DNA from 3 places in the Fictibacillus sp. NPDC058756 genome. Region 1 is predicted to be linked to each of the others. Evidence: riboswitches for the same ligand, from Rfam matches in the RefSeq annotation. Region 1 holds a riboswitch; each other region holds the start of a gene.
The links. Region 1 has a riboswitch for thiamine pyrophosphate ahead of thiT (energy-coupled thiamine transporter ThiT). Riboswitches for the same ligand answer to the same signal wherever they lie in the genome.
Positions count from the first base shown of each region.

Region 2: another riboswitch for thiamine pyrophosphate. It lies ahead of thiD (bifunctional hydroxymethylpyrimidine kinase/phosphomethylpyrimidine kinase); the one in region 1 lies ahead of thiT (energy-coupled thiamine transporter ThiT).
Region 3: another riboswitch for thiamine pyrophosphate. It lies ahead of tenA (thiaminase II); the one in region 1 lies ahead of thiT (energy-coupled thiamine transporter ThiT).

Region 1 covers NZ_JBHYPU010000001.1:2,093,247-2,099,518, forward strand. The annotation lists gene ACFW35_RS10490 (DAK2 domain-containing protein) at 1-384, opposite strand, end outside; gene ACFW35_RS10495 (Asp23/Gls24 family envelope stress response protein) at 400-762, opposite strand; gene rpmB (50S ribosomal protein L28) at 997-1,185, shown strand; gene spoVM (stage V sporulation protein SpoVM) at 1,489-1,569, opposite strand; gene ACFW35_RS10510 (thiamine diphosphokinase) at 1,676-2,320, opposite strand; gene thiT (energy-coupled thiamine transporter ThiT) at 2,317-2,886, opposite strand; TPP riboswitch at 2,979-3,086, opposite strand; gene rpe (ribulose-phosphate 3-epimerase) at 3,106-3,753, opposite strand; gene rsgA (ribosome small subunit-dependent GTPase A) at 3,754-4,644, opposite strand; gene pknB (Stk1 family PASTA domain-containing Ser/Thr kinase) at 4,647-6,272, opposite strand, start outside.
Region 2 covers NZ_JBHYPU010000001.1:2,472,693-2,478,964, forward strand. The annotation lists gene thiW (energy coupling factor transporter S component ThiW) at 1-324, opposite strand, end outside; gene thiE (thiamine phosphate synthase) at 331-1,005, opposite strand; gene thiM (hydroxyethylthiazole kinase) at 971-1,900, opposite strand; gene thiD (bifunctional hydroxymethylpyrimidine kinase/phosphomethylpyrimidine kinase) at 1,887-2,696, opposite strand; TPP riboswitch at 2,786-2,894, opposite strand; gene ACFW35_RS12465 (IDEAL domain-containing protein) at 3,266-3,496, shown strand; gene ACFW35_RS12470 (DUF4349 domain-containing protein) at 3,633-4,538, opposite strand; gene ACFW35_RS12475 (SEC-C metal-binding domain-containing protein) at 4,733-5,770, shown strand; gene ACFW35_RS12480 (alpha/beta hydrolase family protein) at 5,920-6,272, shown strand, end outside.
Region 3 covers NZ_JBHYPU010000001.1:1,800,811-1,807,082, reverse strand. The annotation lists gene gltB (glutamate synthase large subunit) at 1-964, shown strand, start outside; gene ACFW35_RS09095 (glutamate synthase subunit beta) at 990-2,468, shown strand; gene ACFW35_RS09090 (manganese-dependent inorganic pyrophosphatase) at 2,574-3,503, shown strand; TPP riboswitch at 3,831-3,937, shown strand; gene tenA (thiaminase II) at 4,029-4,739, shown strand; gene ACFW35_RS09080 (ECF transporter S component) at 4,732-5,313, shown strand; gene ACFW35_RS09075 (ABC transporter ATP-binding protein) at 5,329-6,272, shown strand, end outside.

The DNA.
Region 1 (6,272 bases):
AGGTTTCATAACTGCTTTGTATGCCGTTTCTACACCTTTGTCAAATGCATTGGCAAACTCAGCAGCTGTAATGGATTCTTTACCTTCAATAGCTTTAGAAAAGCCTCTGAATAACTGTGATAAAATAACGCCAGAGTTACCTCTTGCTCCCATTAAAAGCCCTTTAGCGAACGCGTTTGCTACAGCGCCTATTTGACTTGTAGTGTTTTTCTCAACCTCTTTTGCACCAGATGTAATCGTTAAGTTCATATTTGTTCCTGTATCACCATCTGGTACAGGAAATACATTAAGTGCATCGACCATTGCTGCATTTCTTGATAAGTTTGAAGCACCCTCGAGCACCATTTTTGCAAACTTTTTTCCGTCTAATACTTTTAAAGACACAAAACTTCCTCCTAACTAAGGCGTTGTCACCCTGACACCCTGAACATAGATATTGACTGAGTCAACCGCCAAGCCAAGCATTTGATCCAGGGTATATTTCACTTTGTTCTGTACATTATGAGCCACTTCAGAAATCTTTGTTCCGTAGCTTACAATGATATACATATCAATATGTACTTCATCTTCCTCTTGTCGGACAACGATCCCTCGGGAGAAATTTTCACGTCCTAAAAGCTCAGTTAATCCATCCTTTAATTGCTTTCTTGATGCCATGCCAACAATTCCGTAACAATCAATTGCTGCACCGCCAGCGATAGTAGCAATCACTTCATTAGAAATATCAATTTGACCATAGGTTGTTTTCATTTCAATGGACATGCTTACATCCCCCTTTAAATTGTTAAATGGCTAACAAATATTTTACTATACATTAAGTTTTTTTGAAAGGACTACTACATTTCACACTATGTAAAAAGTATTGTCAAGGAAATTTACTTGAAAACCATAATGAATATGTTGCAATGCTCATAGAGTCATGCTAATATTATTTAGTATTTAACATACGATTGAATTGATGCAAAGCTTTTTTGCTGTAAAGGAGGTTCACCTACTATGGCTCGTAAATGTTTTATTACTGGAAAAGGACCTAAAACTGGTAACAAGCGTTCTCACGCAATGAACAAATCAAAGAAAAGCTGGGGAGCTAATGTCCAAAAGGTTCGCATTCTTGTGGACGGAAAGCCTAAGCGCGTATACGTATCTGCTCGTGCACTTAAATCAGGTAAAGTAGAACGCGTTTAATAAAAAAACGGCAGCAGAGGCTGCTGTTTTTTTTATTTCAATAAATATGTTGAGGCTGTACACTTTTTAGTGCAGATTTTTGATATTAATTACATACCGTGCGTGAAACTAGACCAGTACTGCGTGGTCAGAAAGAGATTCCGCGTGAAATTTATTAGTTTCTGCGTGAAACAAAGAACTGTTTGCGTGGAAACGCAGTGTTTTTGCGCGAACGTGTAATAAATTTAAGAACACGTACCGTAACATCCTCTACTTATATTTTTATCAACACAAAAAAAGCGCACAGGGCGCTTTTTTTGTTTGTTATCCTTTTTTAAAAGAACCTAAGATGGCACGTACGAATCCCCCTAAAAATCTAGGAAGTTTAATGGTATAAAATTTCATCTTACCCCTCCTCCAGGCCCATAAAAAATGATAAGAGCAAAACCTAACATACAATATTCCCCGTCTTATAAAAAGGTGTCTCGGGGCCTGTTTTCCATGATTTTAATTAATCATGGCTCTTTACCATCAATATTATGCCAGAGTCGAAAGAATAAGTACCACTTTTATTTACAAGCTCATTTGATATGCAGAGCGACGCTCCTATCTTCAAGGAAGCCTTATTTAAAGGATATTTAAATCCAATAAGTGTGATACCTTTCACTTCTCCCTGAAATGCTAAGAAAGAAATATAGGTGTAATGGTCTTCTCTTTCAATCGTATATATTCCGGGCAGCTTTAGCGAGATTTCATTTTTAATATCTATTATCTTCACTTCAGCATTGCTAGAAATCGTTCTATAGAGAAGCTGGATATTCATCATCTCGTGATCCAGCCTTCCTCCTGTTGCCCCAAATAAAAATATTTCTTCCGGTTTTTGATCCATTGCCCATTGAAGTGCTAACTCCATATCAGTTTGGTCTTTTTCTGACTGATATTGATTCAAAACGATATCTGACTTTAGTATTATCTCTTTTTCTGCTGCAGAAACGGAATCAAAATCACCAAAAGCATAATCAGGCTTAATCCCTTTTTCCAAAAGTATGAATGTACCTCTGTCAACACCAATCCACAGATCTTCGGACGAGGTTTCATAGCTTTTAAGTTCTGGAATCAGATGATGTGGACCACCGGCAACAATTCTTATTTTCATGCTGCTTGATGATATCCCTTTCTTGCTGCATGCAATAATCGTGGAGCAGTGTTAGTTATAAAAATTACGATGAGAGATGTAATCACAAAAATGACGACCATAAACGAACCGTTGTACATAATCGAATATAGCCATACATTCATCTCTTCGGCAAAATCACTAAAGAAAATAACTCCGGATAATACATGTGAAGCAAGTCTCAACGCACATCCAATAAAGATTCCTGTAACCATCAGTAAAGTTCTCTTTGCTTTATTTTGAGTAATTGACGGCGCAAATGCCCCCGCAACACCTGCTAAGGCAAAAGCAAGCGGGTAATCTAAAATGAGCTGAGCAGGGTGTACGATATATGGGTTCACAAGCAATTGAAGCAAACCTACAGCTAACCCTGTAAATACACCAGCTTTTAATCCCCTTCTGAATGCAATTAGAAAAATCGGCACCATTTCTAGAGAAACAGAACCCCCTTGCGGCCAGATACCATTAAATTTTATAAGTCCTAAAATTAATGAAAGTGCCGCCATAATAGCAATCTCAGTTAATAGTGCAACGTTGTTGTTTTTCATATTTATCCTCCTCTTTTATAGTTTTGAAGAAAATAAAAAAAGCAACCGGCATGTGAGTGCGGTTGCTTTAAGATTCATATCATCTGAATGCAAAAAGTACGACTCCACATCCCTACGCAGGCATTATCCAGCTTCAGGTTCAAAGGGTCGGGAGTACACTCCCCTCTCAGCCCATTAATAGGACTCCCCCTGTGGTTACTTATTTTATTAACACCTTAATTATACACCACGAATGGAGTTTATTGCATCTTTTAAATCTTTTTTCCCATATATGGCAGAACCGGCTACTAAAACGTTCGCACCTGCTTCAATGCATAAAGGGGCAGTTTCAGCATTAACACCGCCATCTACCTCAATTTCTACATTCAGCCCATGAGTCTGTACTAGCTCAGAGACTTCTCTGATCTTTGGGACAACATTTTGGATAAAAGACTGTCCGCCAAATCCAGGGTTAACTGTCATAAGCAATACCATATCGATATCATGGATGATGTGCTTTATTGCATCAACTGGAGTAGCTGGGTTTAATACAACGCCTGCTTTAACACCTTTAGCTTTAATCAATTGTATCGTTCTGTGAAGATGAGTTGCCGCTTCAACATGAACAGTAATAATATCTGCACCTGCTTCTGCAAATTCCTCAATATACGAATCCGGATTCTCTATCATTAAATGTACGTCCAGCGGCAGTTCAGTCAATGGACGTATTGCTTTAAGAACGAGAGGACCCATCGTAATATTCGGTACGAAATGTCCATCCATCACATCTACATGAATGTAATCGGCACCGGCCATTTCAACCGCTTTTATTTCTTCGCCTAACTTTGAAAAGTCAGCCGATAAAATGGAAGGAGCTATTTTAACCATTTAGTACCTCCGTTTTTGATCTTTTATTTCCTGTAAAAAACTAACGTAATGATCATAGCGAAATTGTGGAACTGCGCCTTCTTCGACACCCTGTTTGACAGCACATTTAGGTTCTGAAGTATGTGAACACCCGCGGAACTTACAATTGCCTCGTCTCTCATTCATTTCAGGAAAATACATAGACAAGTCTTCAGCTTCAATGTTCATGAAATCCAAGGAACTGAATCCAGGTGTATCAGCGACAAGGCCGTTTCCAAACAAGATGAGTTCAACATGGCGAGTCGTATGTTTTCCACGTCCTAAGTGGCTTGATATCTCGTTGGTTTCAAGCATGAGCTCTGGATTAATGGCATTTAATAGCGATGATTTCCCGACGCCGGACTGCCCAGCAAAAACCGTTACTTTATCTTTAAAAAGCGGGTAGAACATCTCCAGGCTGTCGTCTGTTTTTGTTGAAGTCGGAAACACATCGTAGCCCAATCTTTTATATGTTTCTATATATTTTTGAATCTCATCAAGGTCATCAGTACCCTGGACAAGATCCATTTTTGAAATACAGATTACAGGCAAAATATCATTTGCCTCTATATGAACTAGAAACCTGTCTAAGAGAAGCGTGCTAAAATCAGGTTCGGTTGCCGAAAAAACGAGTATGGCCTGGTCTACGTTTGCGATGGGAGGGCGGACTAATTCATTTTTTCTTTCTTTCACATCAAGAATATAGCCATCCGTAACATTGCTGGATTCATATTCTACCCAGTCCCCTACAAGCGGGTTCACTTTCTTCTTTCGAAAGTTCCCCCTTCCCCTGCATTGGAAAACTTCAGCCTTGCCTTGTTCCTTTACGTAATAAAAACCAGCCAGCGCTTTAACGATTCTTCCTTCAGGCATGCTTAATCACCATCGTCCCCTCCCTGAATATCATCATAATTTATTGTTTCTTTCCTTGCTTCTTTATCATTGATATAAACAACGTAAGAAGCAGTGCCGCCTTCAGCTATAGTCAAAGGAAGAGAATATTCCTTTGACTCTGTTATCTCTTCTTCCACGAAAACTTCGTTTGCTGCATTTTTGTCCGAATAAACAATTTTTACACGGGCAGGCTCATTTTTATCCTTTTTGCCTAGTTTAACATTGATCTTTTCCGTAGTGGTACGGTCACCAGCAGTTTCATCGGATTCTTCTGGCTTTTCTTCTTTATTTGGATCTTGGCCATCTGACAGAACAACTGTAATAGTAGCTCCCTTTTCAACTTGTGTAAATGGAGCCGGGTCTTGGGAAATAACTTTTCCTTTTTCGACAGTATCCGAATACTCAGACGTAAATTCAGCTACCAATCCCTCGTTATCTGCAAATGTTTCAACATCTTGCTGAGTTAATCCGATTAAATTTGAAATCTGAACGGTTGGTGTACCTGAGCTGACTGTTAAAGTAACCGTAGTTTCAGCAGGGGTTACCTTCTCATCTCTGTCAGGACTTTGAGCAAGTACCGTCCCTTCTGGCTCAGAATCGGATTCCTCATAATTGATATCAATATCTGTAAATCCTTTATCTTTTAAAAGTGCTTGTGCAGATTCGATGTTGTAGCCTTCTACATCAGGCATATTTTCCTTTTCAGGTCCTTTTGATACATGCAGTGTAATAACAGCGTGTTCTTTCACAACCGTTCCAGGGGAAGGGTTCTGGCGTATCACATGACCGTCTTCTATTTCAGGATCAAAAACTTCCTCGCGTTTCACATCCAGATTTTTTGCTTTTAATTTATCAAAAGCATCCTCATAATCGTCTCCAACTACATCTGGAACATTGACTTCTTGAACAGAAAATACAGACGACCAAATGGTAAATGCAGCTACTGCCGCTCCGCCAAATAAAAGAAAGGTAATCAGAAGGATGAGCCACCATTTCTTTTTCTTCTTTTCGGGGGTTTTCTCTTCTTCTTTCTTAACAGGTTTTTCTTCAACAGGCGGGGGAACAACGGGAGGTATGAATTTAGTTTTCTCATCCTCATCGCTGTCTTCATTCCATTTTTGTTCATACATCCGTTCCGGCTGAAGCGCAGAGTTCATGTCAGTTAACAGCTCTTGTGCACTGTCATACCTTTTAAGCGGATTTTTTGCCAGTGCTTTTAAGACTATGTTCTCAACACTTTGAGGAATTTCAGGATTAAGCCTCCGAGGCTCTATCACATTTTCCTGAAGGTGTTTTAATGCAACAGAAACAGGTGAATCACCAACAAAAGGCACTCTGCCTGTAACCATTTCATATAAAACTGCACCGAACGAATAGATGTCCGATTTTGCATTGGCAATTCCTCCGCGGGCTTGTTCAGGAGAAAAATAATGAACAGAACCCAATATCGAATTAGTATGTGTTATGGTTGCAGAAGTAATAGCCAGCGCAATGCCAAAATCGGTAAGTTTCGCTGTTCCATTATCAGTAATTAAAATATTGTGTGGTTTAATATCACGATGTATAATTCCATGGTCATGGGCAACTGCCATACCAGAAACAATTTG
Region 2 (6,272 bases), 380 kb from region 1:
TATAAGACCTGTTCCGATCCACTCACCTGCCGCTGCTGCTCCATAAGTTTTAGCTTTTCTATAAAAATACCCCGCTAACAAAGCTCCAATCATCCCCCCTGGAAACGCAAGCAGAGAACCAACACCAAACAAATTACGCAAAAGCCCTATGGCGAATGCTACAATCACTGCAGGAAGCGGGCCTAATATTACTCCAGCGATGACATTTATCGCATGCTGAACAGGAAAAGCCTTTGCGACACCTGCTGGTATCCAAAATATATGTGAAGCAAGAGTGCCGATGGCTGCAAACATTGCCATAAGTGTCAGCTTTTGAACTGAAATCTTCACTTACAATCCCCTCTTTGCGTTTAATATGCCGAGTAGCAATTCACGAGATGTTTTTCTTGGATCTTCAGACTGACTGATTGCTGAGATGATTGCCGCTCCATCTGCACCCGCTCTGATAACAGATGCAGCATTATTCAAAGATATTCCGCCAATTCCAACAACAGGGATGCTTATCTGGTTTGTCCGGAACTCTTGGATAACCCCAGTTCCTACAGGCTCCTGCGCATCCGGTTTGGTATCAGTCGCGTAGATGGGACCCGCTCCGATATAGTCAGCCCCGTGACCATCAGCATCTTTTGCTTCAGCAAGGGTATGCGCGGAAACGCCGAGGATCTTGCCTTCTGTCTCTTTGCGGATGAAAGCTAAGCTGCCATCTGTCTGTCCAACGTGAAGACCATCAGCATTCACTGCTTTCATCAATTCCAGATCATCGTTCACAATAAAAAGCACACCATGATCCCTGCAGATTTCTTTAGCCATCATTGCTGTTTCAAACCGTTTTTCACCTTTTAAAGAATTTGCACCTTTTTCACGGTATTGAAAGGCTGTGATGCCGCCTTCAACAGCCTGAAGAAGTATTTCACGGAAAGACTCTGGAGACTGACAGTTCATCGTGCCTGCTACAAAATAGAGTGATAGATTATGAGCCAGGTTCACTTGTGAGAGTGCTGTCATGTGTGTGCACCTCTTTAATTGCTGCTGTGCTCTCCAGCCAGTTAATCTCATCCTCCCAGATGGACTTCGTACTTTCTAATAAAAAGAGATCATCTAAAAGCTTTGTTTGAAAACTTCCAGGTCCTATCGATGTTTTCACGGCTTCCTCTGCCGCTTTCGTGAGCATCAGAAGCGCAAGAGCTGTGCGCTCTAGAATCGATAGCTTGTCTTCTGTTTCATCTTTTTGATTAGCCTGATACAGCGCAATCATTGAAGTAGCAAAACAACCGGTTCCTGTCACTAGCGAAAGCATCGGGTGACCATGTGAAAGTTCGATAACCCTCTCCCCATCTGAAACGACATCCTTCTCACCTGTCATCGCTATAATGCACCCCGTCTGTTTTGCTGCAGCTATTGCAAGCTGGTGTAAATCACCTTCAGAAAAGCCGAGGTCGCCGTCCGCTCCCCGGCCTTCCCAGCCAAGACCAGCGAGAAATTTCATCTCTGCCGCATTTCCGCAAATTGTCAGAATTGTTTGGGGACTGACCCCCTTCAATTGTGAATATTCTGACAACAATTCTTTAATGGTTTCCTGGCGGAATGAAGACAGCCCCACTCCTACGGGATCGAGGACGACAGGCACTCCGGTGTGCATAGCCTTACGAAGTGCAAGTTTCATAGACTTAGCTGAAGCTTCTTCCAAAGTTCCAATGTTAAGCACCAATGCATCTGACACCGCAACTGCGTCTTCTACTTCCATCAAGTCGTGAACCATTATAGGACTCCCACCCGCAGCTAGAACACCGTTGGCGAGGAAGTTCATCGTTACATTATTTGTAATATGGTGGACCAGCGGACGCTCTTTACTGATCTGTTCCACATATGCTTTCCAAACTTGTACTCTAGTGCTGTTCATGAAGAATCCTCCTATAAGCAAAGTGATTTACCGGTCCATGTCCGGAACCGACATCAATACCGTGTTCGATCGCCGTCTGGATAAACTTTTTCGCATTTCGAACGGCATTTTCCAACGTTTTACCGTAAGCCAATTCAGCTGCAACTGCAGCTGAGAATGTACAGCCAGTACCATGTGTATTTTTTGTGTAAACACGTTTATCAACAAGTTCCCACAATTCAACACCGTTGTAGACGAGGTCTGAAACAAACTCTTCCTCCATATGTCCGCCTTTTATCACCACATAATCAGCACCCATATTAAACAGGATTCGTGCCGCTTCACGCCTTGCTTCATCACTCGTGATCTCAATCCCTGTCAGTGCTTCAGCTTCAGGAATATTAGGTGTGATTACTTTTGCAAGTGGCAGCATAAACGTTTTCATCGCTTCCAGAGCTTCCTCACCTAAAAGGCTTGCCCCGCCTTTTGCAACCATAACAGGATCGACGACCAGGTTGCTCCAGCCAAACTTTTTAATAAAAAAGGCGACTGTTTCAATATATTCACCCGAAAACAGCATGCCTGTTTTTACTGCGTCAGGCTTAAGGTCGCTTCCGATTGAAGTTAATTGCTGCTCCAATCCATCCTGAGGAACTGGATATACGCCTTGCACACCCGTCGTGTTTTGAGCCGTAACGGCAGTTAGTACAGACATTCCGTACACACCAAATTCCTGGAATGTCTTTATGTCAGCCTGAATACCTGCACCGCCGCCACTGTCAGATCCAGCGACTGTCAGTGCTTTGCATACTTTGATTAATTGTCCCATCACGTTCCCCTCCTTAGCTATAAACACAAAAAGCCACCCGCAAATAAAAAGCGGGTGGCTATTACGATTGTAGATAGTAATGGACCACGCCGCTTCCCTACGCCAGTATTAACCGGATCAGGTTCAAAGGGTCGAAGGCTATCACCTTCTCTCAGCTTAAAAACATAAGCACCCCTAGCGGAAATGACGATATTGATTTAACACAATCCTACTCACATACCATCTACAAAGTCAACGTTTTTTTCAAATATTTGTTTCTCAGTGTTTAAGCCTACAAAAATACGGGGAAATAGTAAGTAACACAATATAAACACATAAATAACACTAAATTATAACACTTGCAACAAATGGGAAAGCCAACCGTAATAATGTCACAAACTATTAAAGAATTACCAAAAGGTGGTGAAAATGCAGTACATTGGAATGATTATCAATTTTTTTTCAGAATTTTCAAATAAAATGGTTGTCATTGGGCACCTTGCTCAGTATACTAGTAGAAACCTAGAAACATAAAAGGTTAAATTGGATAGGGAGATAATTTCAAGGAGGGAAACAGGATGAAAGACAAAAACACTTCTTTCAACAAAAACCAAAATGAGATGGTGCAGTACAAACAACAAAAAAGAGACCCATTTGCCTTCAGCCTTATTGCCCAAATGGTTCTGGATGAAGCCCTGCACAGTTATTACAAAGAGTATTATGAAAAAGAAATCGACAATGCCTTGGATCAAAAAGATAAAAAGCGTTTTATGAAACTGACTGAAGAATACAAAGCTTTTCTCGGATAAGGCTTTTGCGCACGGTTCACCATTAAATGGTGCCGTAAAAGCCAAAACACCCTTTCAGCTTCCGGACTGTAATCCGGGCTGCAGAGGGTGTTTCTGACGTACCAGTTATCTGACATGAACAAAACTTAATTACTTATTACATGGATGTCGGAGAACCCGGCTTTTTCTTTTGCCCTTTTTTCCTTTTCCATAACCAGAATACAACGGGTATCAGCACAATCCACACAGGTGCTAATCCAAATAGTGCAACAACGATAAATGAAATCGCAGAAACAAAGAAGTTCACCGTCTCCATGAATAGCATCTTCGTTTTTTTCCAAGTGTTTAAATCCCCTGTCTGCAGCTTCTCTGCTTTCAGATTCTTCACTTCAAACTGGATACTAACTGTCGAGTAATCGCTTTGATTTTTTAAAAAGTTAAGCCTTCCTTCAATCTGTTCAATTTCTTCTTGTACTCTAGCAAGGTCTTCAGAGATTTTTAATAAGTCTTCCGTTCTTTCAGCCTCTTTCATAAAGGATTCAAGCCGATCTCTCACCTGCTGCTTCGCTTTTAATCGAGAAGACAGATCAACATATTCTTCTGTAACATCTTCCCCTCGCACACTTTCATGCGGAGTCCCTTCACTTATATCCTTCACTTCCTGCAAAAACGGCCGGAATCCATTCATCGGAACACGTACCGTCATCATCCCGTCCTCATAGCCTTCCTCACCGATATTCGTGTTGGATTCAACGATATAACCGCCTTTATCTTCAACCATCTTCCTAACCTTTTCCATCGCATTCTGCAGTTTGTCAACTGTAATCCGCAGATCTGCGTTATAGATCACTTTCCGCTGATCTCGAATCGATTGCTTCTTGTCGCTTTTCTCTGGTGAAGCTGTCCCTTCATCAGCAGAAGACTTAGAAATTTCCGTCTTCGCTTCAGAACTGTCGCCTCCTGCCATGTCATGTGAAGGCTCTTTTTTACTACCTCCATTGCTGCTGCACGCTCCTAATAATAAAACACAGATCAATACCCACACTTTCCATAATTTCCACATATCGTAAATCCCCCTTTTTGGCTTAGACGCTTTTTTCTAAAAAAAGGTTTCAGGACTCGAAAAACCAACCTATTGAATGATTTTTTCTTAACCTTTTTTATGATAAAATATTGTCTGGTGATTAGTTGTTTGAAAAAAATCCGATTTATGCTAGTATGTACAGAATAAGTAAGTGGTTTAACTGGAGGAATAGCATGTCAATGATAGGAAGAAACGATCCGTGCTATTGTGGCAGCGGAAAAAAATATAAGAAATGTTGCTTACATAAAGAAGTGCAAACACGCGAAGTATCCTTTCATCAGGAAGGACTCATCAAATTTGCCCTTGAGAACTTTCAGCAGGATTTAGCAGCACGTACGTCAGAGTATGTGAAAAAATATCCTGTTGGCAAAGACCAAGAACAAACGTATGCGAACATCGCTGTTTGCTGGGAAGTTTTCTGTTCTGAGATAAAAGGCGGAAAAACAGCGGTTGAGCTTTATGTCGAAAAGGCAAAGAACTCAGTGAAGCCTGAAGTTGCTGAGATCTTAGCTGGCTGGACCAATACAGTGCCTTCACTTTATAAAGTTGTTGAACAAAAAACAGGCTTTATTTTTACAGTGAAAGACATCTGGACAGAGAAAGTGTACGATGTGACGATCAACGCTGCTGATAAGCCAAAAACAGACAGCGCATTGCTTGGAACACTCGTATGGAACGGCATTAATTACGAATTTTATATCGGCTATGTAGAGATGCCGATTTCTGAATTGCCTCCACTAAAAAACGCGATTGAGAAACTGCAGCCATTAGCAGACGCAAAAGAGATTTTCAAAAATCAATTCCCCGCTGTACTGCAGCTTTCTTTAATTGATATATCGGCAGGAGTTCCAAAGCCTAAAACAGATCAAACGCAAGCTAGCACTGAAAAACCTGCAGCTGAGGAAAATGCAGAAGCTTCTGCGGAATCAGAAGAGAAGGATGAAAAGTACACAGCTGTAACAGAACTTGTAAAAGCCAATGCGGAAACAGAAGTGGTTAAAGAGGCTGAAAAACTTTGGAGTGAATACATCAACGAATCAAAGCCAGCCATTCGTAAAGAAGAAATCTATGCTGCAGCTTTGGACTACCTCGTATCAAAAGATATAAGAGGCATAAATTCCACACAAGCTGAAACAGCTAAGAAATACGGCGTATCACCAGCAAGCCTTTCATCTCGCTATCGTGAAATGAAAGAACTATTAAGCGTATAAGCTATCATATATCTCATATTCTCCCGGCAGGACTCTCCTGGCGGGTTTTATTATGGATCACTAAAGAAAATAAATGTTTGCATTTGTAAACCTTTGTACTAATATCAATATTAAGAAGTATTTTCCATTTTGAGGCGGAGGTTTTCAATGTGATTCCATTATTCACAGAAAAAGAAATTGAAATTGCAGGGCATAAAAAATTGTATGGCACTCTTACAATCCCCGAAACGATCGACAGCAATGAAAAATATCCAGCCGTTCTGCTTATCTCTGGGTCTGGTCCTCTAGATCGCAACGGAAATGGTCCGAAGGGAAAATATCAGCTAAATGTTTATAGAGAACTTGCTGAACACATAACAAATTTAGGTTTTATCACGTTTCGATACGATAAAAGAGGAACAGGTAAAAGTGAAGGAGACTGGTTATCAACCGGTCTTTGGGAGCTTGTTGAAGATTCGGAACAGGCACTTCAAACCCTTAAAAACCATCCTCTTGTTGATCC
Region 3 (6,272 bases), 290 kb from region 1:
ATATCAGCCTGAAGGTGTACGAACTTGCAAGACTGCTCAAAATCACAAGATTGATCAATCATTAGATTTACAAGAAATACTTCCTAAACTAAACCCTGCACTTGAACAGCAAAAAGCGGTATCTATAAACCTGCCAATAAAAAATACAAACCGTGTTGCCGGTACGATTGCAGGCAGTGAAATTACTAAACGTTTTGGAGAAGAAGGGTTACCTGAAGATACAGTCACCCTTAACTTTACTGGGTCTGCGGGACAAAGCTTTGGTGCATTTATTCCCCGCGGCATGACTCTATACCTGAATGGGGATAGCAATGACTATTTCGGAAAAGGTCTTTCAGGCGGAAAGATGATTGTTGCTCCTCCAAAAACAGCAGAATACCTGGCAGATGATAATGTGATTGTAGGTAACGTTGCATTCTATGGCGCAACGAGCGGCGAAGCATATATTAATGGTCTGGCTGGTGAAAGATTTGCTGTCAGGAACAGCGGCGCAAACATTGTTGTTGAAGGTATTGGCGATCATGGCTGTGAGTATATGACAGGCGGAAATGTCGTTGTTTTAGGAGATGTCGGTAAAAACTTTGCAGCTGGAATGAGCGGAGGTATTGCTTATATCTACACACATCAGCCACTTCTGTTTAAGAGACTCTGCAATAAAGAAGGTATTGAGTTTGAAAGACTGGTTGACCATGATGAGACTGAATCAGTTAAACAATTAATATTAAATCACTTTGCATATACACAAAGTGGTAAGGCTGCAGCAATTCTAGAGAACTGGAAGTCAGCTCAATCACACTTTGTAAAAGTTATACCGAAAGATTATAAAGAAATGATTAAGAGAATTGATGATGAAAAACAAGCTGGTCTATCAGATCAGGAAGCTGTCATGAACGCATTTGAAGCAAGATCTGCTGCTAATAAACCAGCAGGAAGTCTTGGACCAACTAAATTAATTCTTAAGTAGTCATAAGATGAAAGGAGAGATGATCATGGGTAAACCAACTGGTTTTTTGGAGTTCCCGCGAGAAGATACAATAGAGAGAAAACCTCTCCACCGTCTGAAGGATTGGAAAGAATATACGGAAAAACAGCCGGAAGATATGCTTAAAAGACAAAGTGCGAGATGTATGGATTGTGGAACACCATTTTGCCATATCGGTATAGAGATCAATGGGGCAGCATCAGGCTGTCCCATCAATAATCTGATTCCTGAATGGAATGATCTTGTATACCGCGGAAAATGGAAAGAAGCGCTTGACCGTCTATTAAAAACAAATAATTTCCCTGAATTTACTGGTCGAGTTTGTCCTGCTCCTTGTGAAGGATCTTGTACGGTCGAATTGGCCGGGCCAGCTGTTACCATCAAGAATATTGAACGAGCGATTATCGATAAAGGCTTTGAAAATGGATGGATTAAACCTAGAATTCCGAAAAAGCGTACAGGAAAAAGAATTGCTATTGTCGGTTCTGGACCAGCTGGTCTTGCAGCTGCGGATCAATTGAATCAGGCAGGACACTCTGTAACTGTTTTCGAAAGAGATAACCGTGCTGGAGGACTTCTCACATACGGTATTCCAAACATGAAGCTTGATAAAGATATTGTAAAGCGCAGAATCACGCTTTTAAGACAAGAAGGAATTGATTTCGTTCTTAATACCGAAATCGGAAAAGATGTTATGCCTGAAGATCTCAAAGCTGATTTTGATTCTGTAATCCTTTGCACAGGTGCCCAAAAACAAAGAGATTTGAATCTTGAGGGAAGAGAAGCAAAAGGCGTACATTTTGCCATGAAATATTTAACTCAATCCACTAAACGGTTATTAAATGATAAAATCAGCGAACCTCTAATAGACGCTAAAGATAAAAATGTTATTGTAATCGGCGGCGGTGATACTGGTGCAGATTGTGTCGCAACTGCTTTACGCCAAAAATGTAAAAGTGTTGTTCAATTCGGGAAGCATCCTAAATTACCGGATGTAAGAAGCAAAGCAAACATGTGGCCTGAACAGCCTTATATTTTCACGATGGATTATGCATATGAAGAAGCAACTGCACAATTCGGGTCAGATCCAAGAGAATATTCGGTTCAAACAAAGAAATTGGTTGCTGATGAAAACGGAAATTTAAAAGAACTTCATACGATTCAAATGAAGAGAACCTCAGATGAAAATGGTAATCTTTCATTTGAAGAGATTCCAGGTACTGAAAAAGTATGGCCTGCAGATCTTGTTTTTATCGCAATCGGTTTTGAAGGAACAGAACAGCCAGTTTTGAAGCAATTCGGTGTAGAAACAAAGAATAATAAAGTAGATGCGAAACATGGGGATTATAAGACAAACGTAGATGGTGTTTTTGCCGCTGGCGATTCCAGACGCGGGCAAAGTTTAATCGTTTGGGCAATCCAAGAAGGACGAGACTGTGCTAAAGAAGTTGATAAACATCTAATGGGCAGTACAGTTTTGCCTTAAGTGTTTTTTCCATGCTACAATAAACTCTAAAAGCCAAAAGCGTTTATTCTATGATAAAATAAGGGCTGGCTATGAAAATTCTATTTATAAATAAGGAGTAGAAGCATGGAAAAAGTACTTATTTTTGGTCATAAAAATCCCGATACTGACACAATAACATCTGCAATTGTATATGCAGATCTAAAAACAAAACTTGGACTAAATGTTGAGCCGGTTCGCTTAGGCGAAATTAATGGTGAAACAAAGTATGCACTTGATTATTTTAAAGCAGATCTTCCTCGCTTAGTGGAAACTGTTTCTGAGGAAACAAACGCTGTCATTTTAGTAGACCATAACGAACGTCAGCAAAGTGCTAATGACATTGATAAAGTACGTGTTTTAGAAGTTATCGATCATCACCGCATCGCAAACTTTGAAACAAGTGATCCATTATATTACCGTGCTGAGCCTGTTGGGTGTACAGCTACGATTTTAAATAAGATTTATAAAGAAAAAGGAATTAAAGTAGAAAAGAACATTGCTGGATTAATGCTTTCTGCGATCTTTTCTGATTCTCTTTTATTAAAGTCACCAACTTGTACAGAAGAAGATGTTGAAGCAGCTCGAGAGCTGGCTGAAATCGCTGGCGTAGATGCAGAAGCTTATGGCCTTGAAATGCTAAAAGCTGGAGCAGACTTAAGCGATAAGTCCGTAGAAGAGCTAATCTCACTCGACGCAAAAGAATTTAACATTGGCGCAAGCAAAATAGAAGTAGCTCAAGTGAATACAGTAGATGCTAGTGATGTATTAAAACATCAAGACGACCTAGAAACTGCAATTTCGAAAGTAATTGATGAAAAAGAATTAGACTTATTCATGTTCGTAGTAACAGACATTCTAACAAATGATTCAACAGCACTTGCACTCGGAAAAAGAGCTCAATCTGTTGAAGACGCATATAACGTGAAGCTTGAAAACAATACAGCTGTATTAAAAGGTGTAGTATCACGTAAAAAACAGATTGTACCTGTACTAACAGAAGCAATGAGCAAATAATATTAATTCTAAGGTCTGTAAAGTAATTGTCGCTTTCAACTCATTTCTTCATTGACAAGTTGATTGAAGTGCAAGGTGCGAGACTCCTGGGGGATCAGCGGGACAGGTGAGACTCCTAAGGGCGCAAAGGGCAGAGGAGGCTCACCGCACGCCCCCCGGAAAGCGAGCATCCTGAAACGGAAATCAACTACTTTCAAAAACAACATCGAATACGAAAACAGCCATTCAAAAAAGATGGAGAGATCCATCTTTTTTAATTGCTATTTTAGTTGACAATTATAACTAGCCTGTTATGATTTAAAACATAATACCAACTTAATAATTTTACGAAACCACTAGGGGTGCCTTTTAAAGGCTGAGATCGAAGTTTGACTTCGAGACTCTTAGAACCTGATCTGGATTATACCAGCGTAGGGAAGTGGCTGTTACGGAAACTTTATTACTTATTATGTTTTCTCTACAACCACTTTCTATTGCTGAAAGTGGTTTTTTTGTTGGTTAAAAACTATCTTGAGGAGGACTTATATGCCTGCGTTTACTGAAGAACTGCGTAAACAAGCTGACCAAATCTGGGAAGCCAATCTCAATCACCCATTCGTAAGAGGAATTGCCGAGGGGAATCTGCCTTTAGAAAAATTTAAATATTATGTGCTGCAAGATTCTTATTACTTATCACATTTTGCAAGAATTCAAGCATTAGGAGCTGCAAGAGCTGATGATTTATACACAACCTCCAGAATGGCTGCACATGCTCAAGGGACGAATGAAGCAGAGTTAGCACTGCACGAAAGGTTTATTAAACAACTTCATATCACAGCAGAAGAACTAGCTGAATTTGAACCTGCACCAACCGCTTATAATTACACTTCACACTTGTATCGAGTTGCTGACACTGGAAGTTTAGGTGAAATAATTGCGGTCATTCTTCCATGCTATTGGATTTATCATGAAATCGGAGAAAGGTTTGAAGGGGCTGAGCCAAAAGAACCTATATACCAGGAATGGATCGCTGCATATGGAGGAGAGTGGTTTGGTCAGCTTGTTCAAGAACAAATAAGCCGATTAGATAACTTAGCAGAGAATGCGAGTCACGCTGAAAGAAAAAAAATGACACAGCACTTTTTACTCAGCTGCCAGTTTGAATATTTGTTTTGGGAGATGGCTTTTACATTAGAAAAATGGCCGGTTCCAAATACGCGCATCTTAAGCAGTGAGAGGAGAACTGAAAATGTCTAAGAGATTAAAGTTGACTGATATATTAGTCACGATTGTAATTTCGACCGGTTTTGGAATTCTTTATAAACTATGGGGACCTCTCTATTATGCCGTTAAACCATTAGGTCTTCACATTGATCAATTAATCTATGGGATGTGGTTTATGGCTGCAACAGCGGCATTTTTGATCATTCGCAAACCAGGAGTGGCTCTCCTTGCAGAAGTTGCTGCTTCTTCAGGAGAATTTTTAATGGGATCAGAATTCGGGCTAGAGGTATTGTTATATGGTATAGCTCAAGGTTTATTTGCTGAACTCTTACTCATGGCATTTAGGTATAAACGTTATGATTTATTGGCTGTTTCATTGGCAGGGATAAGTTCTTGTCTAGGCTCTTTAATCTTGGACTTTTATAAAGGATATATTGGTGATTTATCAACTTGGAATCTTATCCTCTATATTGGATTTAGATTTATCGGAACCATCCTTTTTACAGGAGTCTTTGCTATTGCCATCGTGAAGGCACTTGAAGCAACTGGTGTTACCAATCTCGTCAGATCTTCATCACGAAAAGATTTTGAATCATTGGATCAATAAAAGAGGTGTTTGTTTATGGAATGTATTACATCCGTTAACAAGTTGAGATTAAAGTTTCCAGAAGAGGAAGGACTATTATTTAAAGATTTGTCTGTTTCATTTCAAAAAGGTGAAAAAGTATTATTACTTGGGCCGTCGGGATGCGGAAAATCTACACTTCTGCAAGTCTTATCGGGGCTCATTCCACAATCGATTGATATTCCAATCAAAAGTGAGAGCATAAAAATCCCCGATTCATGGGGATTTGTATTTCAGGATTCTGATTCACAGTTCTGTATGCCATTTGTTGATGAAGAAATTGCGTTTGTTTTAGAAAATCTTAGAGTACCGAGAAAAAAAATGCCTATCAGAATTAAAGAGCTTCTACATACTGTCGGTCTCCACCTTGATGACATTCATACGGAGATTCGAACACTTTCTGGGGGAATGAAACAGCGTTTAGCACTAGCATCAGTTTTAGCTTTAGATCCTGAGGTGATATTTTTAGATGAACCAACTGCATTAATTGATGAAGAGGGTACTGCACAAGTATGGGATACTGTTAAAGTTATTTCAAAAGATAAGACGGTAATCATTGTTGAACATAAAATTGATCAGATCATAGATTTTATCGATCGAGTTATTGTTTTTACACATGACGGAAAAATCATTGCGGATGGAAATTCAACATATGTTTTTTCCAATTTCAAAGATGAGCTTAAAAAATTTGGAATATGGTTTCCCGGTGCATGGGAGGAATATAAAGAAGAGAATGTCCAAAACACTTTCACGAAACACAGTGTTAATATGCTGCGTTTAGAAAACTTTCAAGGATACAGAAAAAAAGAAATTGCGATTACTTTAGAAAAAGCTGCCGTTCACTCTGGTGAATGGATTACTGTTACAGGAGATAATGGGGCTGGGAAAAGCACGCTGTTATTATCGATGATGCAATTACTAAACACATCCGGTGATTACAG